Regions from separate parts of the Streptomyces lunaelactis genome, predicted to be linked through region 1. Evidence: riboswitches for the same ligand, from Rfam matches in the RefSeq annotation. Region 1 holds a riboswitch; each other region holds the start of a gene.
What was found. A riboswitch is a leader RNA that binds a small molecule or an ion and turns the genes downstream of it on or off. The one in region 1 is predicted to bind cyclic di-AMP.

Region 2: linked by a shared signal. The riboswitch ahead of SLUN_RS18740 (M23 family metallopeptidase) and the one ahead of SLUN_RS34265 (LysM peptidoglycan-binding domain-containing M23 family metallopeptidase) in region 1 are both predicted to bind cyclic di-AMP.
Region 3: linked by a shared signal. The riboswitch ahead of SLUN_RS05600 (C40 family peptidase) and the one ahead of SLUN_RS34265 (LysM peptidoglycan-binding domain-containing M23 family metallopeptidase) in region 1 are both predicted to bind cyclic di-AMP.

Annotation. Positions count from the first base shown of each region.
Region 1 is NZ_CP026304.1:7,513,786-7,518,577, reverse strand. It holds gene SLUN_RS34275 (STM4011 family radical SAM protein) at 1-705, shown strand, start outside; gene SLUN_RS34270 (SGNH/GDSL hydrolase family protein) at 739-1,530, opposite strand; gene SLUN_RS34265 (LysM peptidoglycan-binding domain-containing M23 family metallopeptidase) at 1,742-2,683, opposite strand; cyclic di-AMP (ydaO/yuaA leader) riboswitch at 2,686-2,861, opposite strand; gene SLUN_RS34260 (alpha-galactosidase) at 3,247-4,792, opposite strand, start outside.
Region 2 is NZ_CP026304.1:4,120,222-4,125,013, reverse strand. It holds gene SLUN_RS18755 (MerR family transcriptional regulator) at 1-632, shown strand, start outside; tRNA gene SLUN_RS18750 (tRNA-Met) at 743-816, shown strand; gene SLUN_RS18745 (PP2C family protein-serine/threonine phosphatase) at 1,081-2,166, shown strand; cyclic di-AMP (ydaO/yuaA leader) riboswitch at 2,507-2,662, shown strand; gene SLUN_RS18740 (M23 family metallopeptidase) at 2,674-3,726, shown strand; gene SLUN_RS18735 (PrsW family intramembrane metalloprotease) at 3,818-4,792, opposite strand, start outside.
Region 3 is NZ_CP026304.1:1,295,625-1,300,416, forward strand. It holds gene SLUN_RS05590 (ATP-dependent Clp protease proteolytic subunit) at 1-636, shown strand; gene SLUN_RS05595 (hypothetical protein) at 644-952, shown strand; cyclic di-AMP (ydaO/yuaA leader) riboswitch at 1,298-1,453, shown strand; gene SLUN_RS05600 (C40 family peptidase) at 1,457-1,936, shown strand; gene SLUN_RS05605 (LysE family translocator) at 1,981-2,610, opposite strand; gene SLUN_RS05610 (LysR family transcriptional regulator) at 2,693-3,604, shown strand; gene SLUN_RS05615 (ATP-binding protein) at 3,667-4,098, opposite strand; gene SLUN_RS05620 (helix-turn-helix domain-containing protein) at 4,391-4,792, shown strand, end outside.

The DNA.
Region 1 (4,792 bases):
GTCGCGGACGCCGATCCCGACACCCTCGCACTCTGGTGCACGTACCACCCGGGCCAGACCCCGTACGACCGATTCCTCGGCAAGTGCCGTGACCTGTCCGGGCGCGGGGTCCGGTTCAGCGTCGGCGTCGTGGGGTTCCCCGAGCACCTGGCCGACGCCCGTCGCCTGCGCGCCGATCTGCCCGCCCACGTCTACCTCTGGGTGAACGCGGCCGAGGGACGCAGCTACAGCGACGCCGAGGCAGCCGAGTGGACAGAGCTGGATCCGCTCTTCGCGTACAGCCGCGATCCGCACCGCTCGGCAGGACTCCCGTGCCGGACGGGCGAGTCGGTGATCTCGGTGGACGGCGACGGCACGGTGCGGCGCTGCCACTTCGTCCCGGACGAGCTCGGCAATCTCTACGACGGCTCCTACCGGCGGGCGCTGCGTCCGCGCGACTGCCCGTCGGCCGTCTGCGACTGCCATATCGGCTATGTCCATCTGGAGGCGCTGCCGCTGTACGACGTGTTCGCGGGTGGTGTCCTGGAGCGGATCCCGGCCGTGCCCGCCGCTTCTCAGGCGTCGTACGGAGCCGGAAGGCCGATCCCCGTCAGCCTCGCCGGCTCATCCCCCAGTCGGCGCGCCACCGCCTCGTCCTGCACCCGCGCCGAGAACGCCGTCAGCTTCGGGACGCCCGTGAAGAAGCCGAGAGGGGAAGGGCCGTAGTACTCACCGGCCCGTACCCGCACCCCGTCGCCGTCACAGGGGCAGCAGATTCGGCCGCTTGGCTTCCACATGGTCGCCGGAGCTCTCGCCGCGCAGCCTCCGTCCGATCCACGGCACCAGGTGCTCGCGCGCCCAGTGGATGTCGTCGCGGCGCACTTCGAGCGGGCCGCGCGGCGGCAGGGGCGGCCACGACTGGTCGGGGTCGGCGGGCACCTCCAGGCCGAGCACCTGGGCGGCGCGCAACGCGACCCTGGTGTGGCCCTCGGGTGACAGATGCAGTCTGTCGCCGTCCCAAGCCCGCCTGTCCTGGACGGATTTGAGCGACCACAGATCGAGTACGGGACAGTCGTAGCGATCGGCGATGGCCCGTACGTGCGCGGTGTACGTGGCGATCTTGCCGCGCAGATGGCGCAGTACCGGCACCCCACGCGTATCGAATCCGGTGGTCACCATGACGGTGCCGACCGAGCCCGCGAGGTCGGCGACGGCGCGCTCGAAGCGCTCGGCCACATCGTCGGGGTCGGTGCCGGGCCGGATGATGTCGTTGCCCCCCGCGCAGAACGTCACCAGATCCGGGGCGAGTTCCCTCGCCCTCGGGACCTGTTCCTCGACGATCTGATCGAGGAGACGGCCGCGTACGGCGAGATTGGCGTACCTGAAGGTGTGCTCCGGCATCCGGTCGTCCAGCAGGACCGCGAAACGGTCCGCCCAGCCGACGTACATCCCATCGGGGCCCGGGTCGCCGACGCCCTCGGTGAAGCTGTCACCGATCGCCGCGTACGACCCGAATGCGCCATCTTCTTCTGTTCTCGAATCGTCTGCCACGAGACCTCATCTTTCCCTTACGGATGTGACCTACGCGACCGTAAGGAGGGGTTGACGAGGGGTGATCTTTGCCACCGGTCACGTTTCGCCCACGCCGGAATACGCCGAATCCCCCCGCGCCACTCAGGACGGCGCGGGGGGATTCGGCGTGCTGGATTCGTCGGGCGTCAGGGCATCGGCCCGTTCATCAGCGCGTCAGTTCACCAGCGCGTCAGATGCTGACGCCGTGGCTGCGCAGGTAGGCCAGCGGGTCGATGTCCGAGCCGTAGCCCGGGCCGGTGCGGATCTCGAAGTGGAGGTGCGGACCGGTGGAGTTGCCCGTGGAGCCGGAGAGGCCGATCTGCTGGCCGCCGCTCACGTTCTGGCCGGAGGAGACGGACAGGGAGGAGAGGTGGGCGTACTGCGAGTAGGTGCCGTCGGTGTGCTGGATGACGACCTCGTTGCCGTACGCGCCGCCCCACCCGGCGGAGACGACGGTGCCCGGGCCGACGGACTTGACGGTGGTGCCGGAGGACGCCGCGAAGTCGACACCGGTGTGGTAGCCGCTGGACCACATGCCACCGGCGAGGTGGTACGGGGTGCTGATGGTCGCGCCGGAGACGGGCGAGGTGAAGCCGGAGCCGCTGGTCTGCGCGGCGGTGCTGCCCGTGCCCTTGGACGACGCCTGCTTTGCCGGCTTGGCCGGCTTCGAGGAGGAGTCCGGGGAGCCACTCGAAGAGGACTTGGCCGGGCCCTCGGAGCTGGGCTTCGGCTTCTCCTGCGCGGGGGCCTTCGCCTTCGCCTTCGCGCCGAGGGTGAGCTTGAGGCCCGGGTGGATCAGCGAGGGGTTCTCGCCGACGACCGCACGGTTGTCCTCGTACAGCTTCTTCCAGCCGCCGCGGACATCGTGCTTGTCGGCGATCTTGGCCAGGTAGTCGCCGGAGACGACGGAGTACGTGGTGGGGGCGGCCTTCTTGGCGGGTGCCGGAGCCGCGGCGGCGGTCACTGCCACCGTGTGCGAAGCCGCGGCGGGCGCGGCCTTGTCGGCGGCGTGGGCGCCGGTGGCACCCATGAGCGGAAGTGCGATGACGGCGCCACCCGTACCGGCGGCGGCGACGAATCCGCGCGTGATCGGGTTGACCTTGGGACGGCGGTGCTTACCCTTCGCGGGCATGGCGAATTCCTCTCCGGCGCCTACGAGGTGAGCTGTCGGGTTCGGGCTGGAGATGCCCGGCCGCGCAGTTGCGCGACTTAACCCCAAGCCGTCTCCGGACCTCCGGAATCGGCGTACTTACCTGGGTCCCCCGCTCCTGCCACACGTGGGTGGGTGGAATTCCGGGCGGCGGCAGGATTAGGCGTTCCGTCCGGATTGGTCGTGACCGTAAACCGGCAAACCGACCGGAAACAAGCTGCCCCTTTCCCCGGTCAATGATCCCTTTGATATTGCCGGGGAATTCCGGTCACCCTCCGTGAATCGAAGTCCTTGGCTCGCCGCCTGGCAGCGGAATTGGCTTCCGCCGTACCGCCACACACCGTCACGAATATGATCCTGCTCACGGGTCGTGCCCCATCTGCATTGCAGACGGGGCACGTTATGCCGAATCGACCAATTCGGACAGAAGCGTCATTTATTGACGAGGTGGCTTATCGCCATCACATACACCTCATTCCCGCCTTGCGGGCGGAATTCGGCGGCCTTCCGGCTCGGATCAGCGGGTTCGGATCAGCGGGCTCGGGTCAGCGGCGGCGCAGCCGGATCACCGTGGCGTCCATGTCACCCTTCAGCCCGGTGTGCAGCCCGTGGTGCAGGAGTACGGAGCCACGGTGCACGGCGCCGGTGTCCAGGCACTCGTACGCGGCCGCCGGGTCGAGCCCCCGCAGCCGGAGCCTGGGCGGCAGCTCGCCGTAGTGCTGTGCCTGGAGCCAGGCGAGCACGACGGTCTCGTCGCCGCGCACGTACTGCACGGCGCTCAGCCCGCCCTCCGGGGCCCGCAGCCGGTACAGCCCGCCGTGCTGCACCACCGGCCTGATCTTCTTGTAGAGCTCCGCCCAGCCGCGCGCCTCGGTGAGCTCCCCCTCGCTCCATTCGGTCAGGTCGCCGCCGACTCCGAGCACTCCGGCCATCGCGCTGACAAAGCGGAAGCGCAGCGTGCTGAAGCGGCCGTTGAGCTGGACATTGGGGCTGTCGGTCACCCAGGCCGCCATGACCCGTGCCGGGTGCAGCTGGGTGAAGCCCTGCTGGATGCCGAGCCGGTCCAGCGGATCGGTGTTGTCGGACGTCCATACCTGGTCGGTACGGGAGAGGATGCCGAGGTCGATCCGGCCGCCGCCGCCGGAGCAGGACTCGAACGCCACCGTCGGGTGCGCGGCCCGCAGCCGGTCGAGGAGTGCGTACAGCGCGTGCACATGCTCGACCCACAGCTTCTGCGGATACTCCTCACCGGGCCAGCCGACGTCCGTGAAGCAGCGGTTGAAGTCCCACTTCACATAGTCGATGGGCGCGCTGCTGAGCAGTCCGTCCAGCTGTTCCCAGAGACAGGCCTGTACGTCCTCGCGGGCGAGGTTCAGTACGAGCTGGTTGCGGAACTCCGTGCGGGCCCGGCCCGGGTGGTGCTGCACCCAGTCGGGATGCGCGCGGTAGAGATCGCTGTCGGCGTTGACCATCTCCGGCTCGACCCAGATCCCGAACTGCATGCCCAGCGCGTGCACTTCGTCGGCGAGCGGCTTCAGTCCCTGCGGGAAGCGTTCGGCGTTGGGGGTCCAGTCGCCGAGTCCGGCCCGGTCGCTGGTGCGCTGCCCGAACCACGCGTCGTCGACGACGAACAGCTCGATGCCCATGGCGGCGGCCCGCCGCGCGAGCGCCCGCTGCTGTTCCTCGGAGATGTCGAAGCCGGTGGCCTCCCAGGAGTTGTAGAGCACCGGACGCTCGCTCGCGGCGTCCGGGATGACGTGCGCCAGCTGCCAGGCGTGCCAGGCCCGGCTGGCTCCGCCGAATCCGCCGTCGCTCCACAGACCGGCGAAGACGGGCGAGGTGTAGGACTGGCCGGGCGCGAGCCGCAGCAGTCCGGAGTCGTCGTAGCCCGCGCCGCCGGTGATCTGGACGAGTCCGTCGGGCAGCCGCTGTACGGCGATCCGCCATGACCCGGACCAGGCGAGCGCGCAGCCGTACACCTCTCCGTGCTCCTCAGTGGCGCCTTCGGCGTCGAGGGCGACCCACGGCAGGTGCTGGTGACCGGTGTGCCCGCGCCGGCTGCTCAGTACCTTCTCGCCGTACGTCAGCTCC
Region 2 (4,792 bases), 3.4 Mb from region 1:
ACTACGACCAGGACGCGCTCGTACGGCTGCAGCGCATTCTGCTGCTGCGGGAGCTCGGGCTCCCACTGCCCGCGATCGCCGAGGTGCTCGAGGGCCAGCGGGACACCGCTGCCGCGCTCAGGACGCATCTGGCGCTGCTGGAGCAGGAACGGGTACGCATCGGGCGGCAGATCGCCTCGGTGCGGACCACTCTCCACAAGACCGAGGAAGGGGAGGAGCTCATGGCCGAGGAAGTACTCGACGGCTTCGATCACACGCAGTACGAGCGGGAGGTAACCGAGCGCTGGGGCCGGGAGGCGTACGAGAAGGGCGACCGCTGGTGGCGCTCGCTCAGCGCGCGGCAGAAGCGGGAGTTCCAGGAGCAGCAGGTCGCCATCGCCCAGGACTTCGCGCAGGCGCTGAAGGACGGGAAGGCGGCCGGCAGCGACGAGGTACAGGCGATCACGCGGCGGCAGTACGAGTGGCTGTCGATCACGGTCACGCCGACCAGGTCGTACTTCACCGGGCTCGGCGAGATGTACGTCGCGGACCCCCGCTTCACCGTCAACTACGACCGGCACGGTGAGGGGACCGCTGCCTTCGTCCGGGACGCGATGAAGGTGTACGGGGAGCGGCACCTCACGGACGGGTGACGGCCCCGCGGGCGGACCCGGCCGTTCCCGGCAGTGAGCTGCCTGCCTCGGGCCCCCTTCGCAGGGTGGAGTTGATCTTGCTCCGGATGGCGTAAGGTTGCATTCAACGGCGCGGGGTGGAGCAGCTCGGTAGCTCGCTGGGCTCATAACCCAGAGGTCGCAGGTTCAAATCCTGTCCCCGCTACTGAAGACACTGGCCCGGCACTCGATCAGAGTGCCGGGCCAGTGTCGTACCCGGCCCGGCGAGATCGGCCGGACAGGACCTGAGGCCCCATGAGGTCGTCGCCCGGTTGGCCGACGGTGAGTCGCCGCCCGGCGCGGCTGCGGCCAGCCTGGGAAGAGCGCGGTACCGTCCGCGGCTGTGGGTGGACCAGGCAGGAGATCACTGGTGGTGCACCGAGAGCAGGACGGCGGCGGCAACGCCAATCGCCTTGTCCGCGTCCTGCCCATGATGATGATCATCGGCGGTGTTGTCTTCGATCTCGCGACGCCGGCCGGGTTCACCGCCTCGCCGCTCCTCGCGGCCGCACCGTTGATCGCCGCACCGTTCTTCTCCCTGCTCAACACCGTGCTGACCGGCGTCGCGGCAATCGCCGCCGCGGTCGGTCTTGAGCTTTACAACCGCACCCTGGGCAATGTCACCTCCAGCACGGAGGTGGGCACCGTCGTCACCGTCGCCGGGCTCGCGGTGCTCATCAACCGGGTCGTACGGCTCGGTGGGGAGCGGCTGGCCTCCGCCCGCGTCATCGCCGAGACCGCGCAGCGGGCCGTGCTGCCCACTCCCGCGGACCGGATCGGCGGGCTGCAGGTCGCCGCGCGGTACGAGGCGGCGCAGGCGGACGCGTTCATCGGCGGTGACCTCTTCGCCGTACAGGACACTCCGTACGGCGTACGCCTCATCGTGGGCGACGTCCGGGGCAAGGGCATGGAGGCGGTCGAGTCGGTGGCCATCGTCATCGGGGCGTTCCGGGAGGCCGCCGAGCAGGAGAGCTCGCTCGAAGGGGTCGCCGGGCGCCTGGAGCGGGCGCTGGCGCGCGAGGGCGAGCGGCGGGCAGGTCTGGAATCCGTCGAGGGGTTCACCACCGCCGTACTCGGCGAGATCCCGCGCGCCCGCAGTGTGGTGCGGCTGGTGAACCGCGGGCATCCGGAGCCGCTGGTGCTGTACGCCGACGGGGGCCTGGACAGCCTGCGGCCGGCCAAGGCCGCGCTGCCCCTGGGGATGGGTCTGGGGGAGTGGCCGGACCGGGCGGGGGAGTATCCGCTGCCCGCCGGGGCCACGCTGCTCCTGTACACGGACGGTGTGTCCGAGGCGCGCGACCGCCGCGGCGTCTTCTACGACCCGGGCGAACGGCTCGCCGGGCGGCTCTTTCCGGGGCCCGAGGAACTGCTGGACGCGATCGTCGACGACGTACGCAGGCATACGGGCGGCGGCTCCACCGACGACATGGCGCTGCTGGCGGTCAGCCGCCCCGCCGAGGGGCAGCCGGACCGCCGCAGGACCGTACCCGTGGTGAAGGGCGAGGAGAGCGAGTGAGCGGTCGGGTCAGCCGCTGAATGCTCGGCCGTGCGGGCCGGTGAAGGCCACCGCGCGCTCGTCGGCGGGCCGCTCCCTCATCCGCCTGATCAACCGGACAGAATCTGGTCGCGCACCGTGTGTAATCGAAGGACACCCCTCCGCATAACATTTGATGCACCGTCAGAAGTGTGAAGTGACCTGAGGGGCGATCAAGTCGTCCGGCTCCGCCTGCATGTGTCCCGGTAAGTCCCGGCCGATGTTGTTAATGATCAGTCGGAACAGCTTGGAATCCGGCCCTGGTGTCTATTAACGTTCGATAACGCAGCGCGGTCGTCCCAGTCGTCGCAAGAGACGGCACCGTGCGCACGCGCCGAATTCCGCAAGGGAACCGGGGAACCACCAATTGGGGTGAATCGGGCACCTTTTGCCGCTTTTTTCGCGGTTGAAGCGCCCGTAGGAGACCTTCCTGCTCCGAACCCGTCAGCTAACCCGGTAGGCGAGAAGGAAGGAAAGGAGTACGCCTCCGTGGCGTCCAACAACCCTGCCCCAGTAGCCCCTCTGCATTCTGACTACTTCGGTGACGAGGTGGCGGAGCGGGCATGGGAGGAATGGAACCCCACCGAGGACTCCGTCCGTCCGGTGCGCGGTCGGCACCGTGTGATGAAGCAGCGCGGCGGACTCGCCCGCAGCTCCACTGTGCTGGGCGTCGGTGTGATCGCGGCGGTCGGCGCGGGTGGCATGGCCACCGCGCAGGACAAGCCACCGGTCTCCATATCGCTTCCCGACTCGATCGCGGACAACCTGCCCGACGCCAAGTCCCTGCCGGGCGTCGGCTCCTTGATGTCCGACGACTCCTCCGACGAGGAGCCGGGGAACGCCTCGCCGCTCACGGCGATGTCCCTGGCCTCGGACACCGGTTCCGGCGGGACCGGCGTGGACCAGGAGGCCGGCGCGGGGGAGGCCCTGCGCGCCCGGATCCTCCAGCAGGCCGAGCAGCAGCAGTCCGAGGCGGCCGCCGAGGAGAAGGCCGCGGCGGAGAAGCTCGCCGCCGACCAGGCCGCGGCGGAGGCGAAGAGGCAGCAGACGGCGGCGGAGGCGAAGGCCGAGGCCGCGAAGCAGGCGGCCGAGGCGGCGGCGGAGGCCAAGGCGGAGGCCGAGCGGCTCGCGCAGCTGGCGAAGAGCTACGCGCTCCCCACCTCCTCGTACACGATCACCTCCACCTTCGGCCAGTCCGGCTCCCTGTGGGCCTCGGGCCAGCACACCGGCCTGGACTTCGCCGCCCCGACGGGCACGCCCCTCAAGGCGGTGCACACGGGCACCGTCACGGCGGCGGGCTGGTCGGGTTCGTACGGCTACCGCACGGTCCTGGAGCTCGAGGACGGTACGGAGGTCTGGTACGCCCACCAGTCGTCGATCTCGGTCAGCGTCGGGCAGAAGGTGACGACGGGCGAGACGATCGGCCGCGTCGGCGCGACGGGCAATGTCACGGGCGCGCACCTGCACCTCGAGGTCCACACATCGGGCGGCACGGGCATCGACCCGATGACCTGGCTGCGGGACAAGGGCCTCACGGTCTGAGCTCTTCTCGGTTCTTCTTACGGCGCCCCTCGCACCGAACGGTGCGAGGGGCGCCGCGCGTTGCCGCCCGGCCTGACCAAAACGAAAGACCCTAGCTGCGGTACGGGTTGTAGCCGCCGTAGTCGCGGTGCGGCGGCGGCACCGGCACCCGGCCCGTCGCCCGTGCCGCGTACGTCAGCGCGGGCGCGGCCACCTCCTTGCGCTGCCACAGATGGTGCAGCAGCTCCTGCTCGCGCTCCACGAAGTCCGGGCCCGCCGCGCCGCGGTGGGCCCGGTGGCGCAGAAAGGCCAGGGACGTCGCAAACGTCTCGTACTCCGACACGGCGTGCGCCGCGGCCGGGCCGTGCATCCGCCGGGCGACGTCGCGCGCCATCGTGCGTGCCCGCATCGAGGACAGCGCGCGCGGCTCGGCGGCCGTCAGCCAGCCGGCCGCGGCGTACGCGGGCAGCTCGGCGGATATCGTGCGCAGCTCGCGCTGCCTGGTCCAGATCGTCAGCCAGGTCAGCAGTCCGAAGACGGGGACCATGAACGCCCCGTACACGCCGTAGAAGCCGAAGGGGCCCAAGAGCGACGCCGAGCCGTTCCACAGGGCGTGCATGCCCATCGCGAGGGCGAGGCCGAGCAGGGGCAGGGCGACCCGGCGGATCTTCTGGCGCTGTGTGGCGAGTGCCGCGATCCCGAAGCCGATGCCGGTGAGCACGGTGAACAGCGGATGCGCGAACGGCGACATCACGACCCGTACGAAGAAGGTCGCCGCGGTCACCGAGGCGAGCCCCGATGCGCCTATCTCCTGGTCCTCACCGAAGGCGGTGCCCAGGTAGAGGATGTTCTCGGTGAAGGCGAAGCCGGTCGCGGTGAAGCCCGCCACGACCACACCGTCGACGATCCCGGTGAAGTCCCGTCTGCGGAAGAGGAAGATGAGCAGCACCGCGGCGGCCTTCGCGCTCTCCTCGACGATCGGGGCTATCACCGTCGCGCCGAGGGTGTCCGCGCTCGCCGGGTCCGCGGTGGCGGTGGCTATCCAGCGGGTCGCGAAGGAGTTCGCGATGATCGCGACGAGGGCGGC
Region 3 (4,792 bases), 6.2 Mb from region 1:
ATGAACCGCCCTGACGCCCGCTACGTCCTGCCCCAGTTCACCGAGCGCACCAGCTCGGGGACCCGCACCCTCGACCCGTACTCCAGGCTGCTGGAGGAGCGGATCATCTTTCTCGGGACCGCCGTCGACGACACCTCGGCCAATGACGTGATCGCGCAGTTCCTGCACCTCGAGTACGCGGCGCCGGACCGCGACATCTCCCTGTACATCAACTCCCCCGGCGGCTCACCCAGCGCCATGTCGGCGATCTACGACACGATGCAGGTGGTCACCTGCGACATCGAGACGACCTGCCTGGGCCAGGCAGCCTCGACCGCCGCCCTTCTCCTCGCCGCCGGCGCCCCCGGAAAGCGGATGGCACTGCCCGGCGCCCGGATCGTCGTCCAGCAGCCCGCCTTCGAGGAGCCGTTGCGGGGCCGGCCGTCCGATCTGGAGATCCACGCGCAGGAGTTGCTGCGGCTGCGCGCCCAACTCACCGACATGTTCGTGCGCCACACCGGCCAGACACCGGAGCGGGTCACCGAGGACCTGGAGCGCGACAAGATCTTCGACGCCGAGGACGCCAAGTCCTACGGCCTGGTGGACCACGTGATCAAGAACCGCAAGACCTCGCTCATCAGCCCCGGTTCGCGGTGAGCGCCCGATGCTGCCACCCGAGCTGCCGCCGCTGCCCGCGCTGACCCGCGCCGAGGCCGAGTTCATCGACAGCTATCTCGAAGTCGTCGATCTGCTGGGGCAGATCAATCCGGCCCGCTCGACGCACACCTATGGCGCACTCCGCGCGGCCCAGGCCCTGGTGGGCCGGGCCGGCGCGCTCAAGGAGGCCCTGACGCTGATGCATACGCGCGGCGAGAGCGAGGTACACGCGGCGACACTCGCCGGGGCGCTCAGAGTGCTCGACGGAGAGCGCAGGGCGCGCCGCGTGACGATGCCTCCAGCTTCCATGCCTTGACGTGCCCTCTGCTCTCGTCTACGCCATCGGAGTACGAATGTGTGTACCCCGTTCGGTGTAGTAGTCGCCTCAACCGCAGTACCGGACAACTTGCGCAACACGACTACCGATCTGGCGGAATGAGTCGTTCCGCTGCTGGTGCAGGGGTCGGCAGCTGTCGCGGACCGGTCACAAAAACGGCCCTGTCCACCCGAACAGATCAAGGGTGACGAGACTCACATACCGTCGTTTCGGCTCGGAAATCCGGCACGGTGTGGGTCAAGATCCCAGAGACGACAAGCCCCCGCCACCTCGGCGGGGCGGTCCGGGTGGACGCCGAGTCCTGCCGCCGCTCCGGATGTCTGGTCGACAGAAGTGCATCGGCAGGAGTGGAGGACCCGAGCACGACGGGGTGGCCGGACAGACCGGCCGTCCCTAGGGGTGAAGCCGCATCCGCGGCCGGGCATCTTCGTCCGTCCGAACCCGACAGGTCATCCTTCACAGGCGGCTGACGAAGGGTTGCGCATGACCGCGCAGATTCATGTCCCGTCTCTGATCTCCCGGGCGGGTGCCGTATCGGCCCTGACCCTCGCGGCCGTCGGGGGCTCGATGCTGGCGCCGGGCGCCGCGTCCGAGGCACACGCGGCGACTACGGTCCATGCGGGCAAGGCCCTCAAGGTGGCGGCCTCGAAGAGGGGGGCGCCATACCGCTACGGCGCCGCGGGCCCGTCGCGGTTCGACTGCTCGGGCCTGACGCTCTACTCGTACAAGAAGGCCGGCAAGAAGCTGCCACGCACGGCCCAGCAGCAGTACAACAAGTCCAAGCATGTCTCGCGCATGTCGCGGCAGCGCGGGGACCTGGTCTTCTTCCACTCGGGGGGCTCCGTGTACCACGTGGGGATCTATGCGGGGAGCGGGAAGATCTGGCACTCGCCGAAGTCGGGGTCGGTGGTGCGGCTGGAGAAGATCTGGTCGAAGCGCGTGTGGTACGGCCGGGTCCGCTGACGGTTTCCGGGCTCCGCCCCGGACCCCGCGCAGCGGACGCCGCCTCAGTGCGTCAGCGGCTCCGCCAGCAGCGTCGCGCCCAGCGCCGTCAGCGCCCCTCCCGTGACCCCCTCCACCGCGCGCGTCGTACGCGGGCGCCGCAGCCACCCGCCCAGCCGGTCCACCAGCAGCGCCACCATGGGGAACCACAGCAGCGCCAGCAGGACGACGATCGTCGCGAGCAGCAACGTGCGCGGCAGCACCGGGGCGCCCTCCGGGACGAACTGCGGCAGCAGGCTGAGGAACAGCACCGGCGCCTTCGGGTTGAGGACGTTGGTGAGGAAGCCCTGCCGCAGACTGCGCCGGACGCCGCCGGCCGGCGCTCCGTCGGGCTCCGCCACCTCCAGCCCCGGACGCAGCGCGGCGCGCACGGCCTTGATGCCGAGGTAGAGCACATACGCGCCGCCCACGATCTGCAGCGTCCGGTAGAGCACCGGCACCGCGACCAGTACGGCCGCGAGTCCCGCGACCGCCAGCGCCGTGTGCACCACAAGTCCCCCGGCCACGCCGACCGCGCAGGCCACACCCGCACGGCGGGAGGCGAGAGCGTTGCGCACGACGACGGTGAAATCCGCGCCCGGCATGGCGACCATGCCCGCGGCGACCCCGATGAAGGCGATCAGTTGTGCGTCCATGCCGACCATCCTGGACCCGTGCAGGCCTTAGCGTGTACTTGGAATCCTCGGGGTCTGCCTAAAGAAACGCTTAAGGGGTGGCATGTACGACCCGACACGACTGGCCGCGCTGGTGGCGGTCGCGGAGGCCGGTTCGATCACCCGCGCCGCCGCCCGTATGGGCTACACCGCGCCCGCGCTCTCCCAGCAGCTGGCCAAACTGGAGCGCGAGGCGGGTGCGGCGCTGCTGGTGCGGCACCACCGTGGGGCACGGCTGACGGCTGCGGGCGAGCTGCTGGCATCCCGGGCCCGCCGGGTGCTGGACGAGATGGACCGGGCGAGGCACGAGCTGGCGCGGCTCGCGGGGCTCTCCGGCGGGCGGCTGCGCGTGGGCACTTTCACCACGGTCGGCATCCATCTGCTGCCGCCGGTACTGAGCGCTTTCCGCCGGGCGCATCCGGATGTGGAGCTGACCGTCGCGGAGTACGAGCCGCCGGGCGGCGTCCTGGCGGTGGCGGCCGGCGAGGTGGATCTGGCGCTGACCCATGCGTACGAACCCGCCGATCCGGCGCCGTCGCCCGCGGGCGTCGTGCTGGAACCGCTGCTCGTGGAGGAGTTGGTGCTGGTGACGGCGCCCGGTCATGCGCTGGCGGGCGGCTCGGGCCGGCTCCCGGTGGCCGAGCTGGCCGGACAGCCACTGATCAGCAGCGCGCCGTCGCATCCGCCGCGCAAGGGCGTGGAGGGTGCGCTGGCGCGGGCCGGGGCTGCTCCTGCCGTGGTGTGCGAGTCACCGGGCTACGGGCTGGTGTGCGCGCTCGTCAGCGCGGGTCTGGGGGTGGCGGTGGTGCCGGAGATGGTCGCGGGGATGTCCGCGACGCCGCTCGGCGTACGGCAGTTGGAGCCGGCGGCCTTCAGGCGGACGATCTCGGTGGCGCACCGGGGCGGGGAGTCGAGTCCCGCCGCCGAGTCCCTGCGGGCTCTGCTGCGCGGCACGTTCGGCCGCGCAGGCGGCTAAGCGGCCCCGGGGAAGTCCGGGCGGGGTGCCTGACAGGGCCTGAGGCGTACCCTCCGGGGGCGTCAGCCCTGGACCGGGACCGACCACGGCAGGGCGATCCAGACGGTTTTGCCGCCCTCCGGGGTCGGCGTGACGGAGAGCTGTCCACCCCACTCCGCGGTCAGGCTGCGGATGATGACCATGCCGCGGCCGTTGTCCTGGCGGACGGCGGCCGGCAGCCGCTGCGGCCAGCGGGGGTGGCTGTCGGTGACGCCGATGCGCAGCTGCTCGTCCCGGTCGAGACGGAGGTCGACGGTGAAGGTCGGCGACTGGCCGAAGGTGTGCTGGACTGCGTTCGTGGCGAGCTCGGAGACGATCAGCCGCACGGTGTCGACGGCCTCGGTCTCGACCGGCAGGCCCCATTCGGCGATGACGTGCGTTGCGTATCTGCGGGCCTCGGAGACCGAGGCGGGATCGCTCGGCAGAGTGAGGGAGGCTTCCTGATGGTCTGCCATGGCGACGCTGTCCCTTTCCCACCGGGGCCGGGCTCCGACTCGTAGCGGATGAATGCGAGGGCGGCCACGGATTGCGCTTCGCGCCAGAGTGCCACTGATCGTGCCGTCAGAGGTGGTGATCCACCAAGATGTGCATATATCTGTCGCTCAAAGCGGTGAACTCTACGACGCGAGACCGTATTTGGGCGGAGACTCACCCCTTGGTCACGGCCGGAGGTCTGCCCGAGTCCGGTCGGCTGTCCGGTCGGCTGTCGGCCGGACACACGAGTGCGGGGACGGGAAGGAGCGCGAGATGCGGCACGGACCCGCGGTGCGCCGCCGCAAGCTCGGCGAGGAGCTTCGCAGGCTGCGCCTGGCAGCGGGCCTCACCAGCCGGGACGCCGCGCGGCTCGCCGGCTGGCACCAGTCCAAGGTGAGCCGGATCGAGACCGGCACCAGCGGGGTCAGGACCGCTGATGTGACCCTGCTGCTGGACGCGTACGCGGTCGGCGACCGCCAACTGCGTTCGCTGCTCGAGATCTTGGCGGGCGCGGCCGACGGCGGGGGACGCGGCTGGTGGCACGGGTACCGCGGGCTGATCCCGACCGAGTACCGGGACTTCATCAGTCTGGAGTCGCAGGCCTGCGCGGTGCGGACGCTGGAGACCTCGGTGGTCCCCGGGCTGCTGCAGACACCGGACTATGCGCTCGCGGTG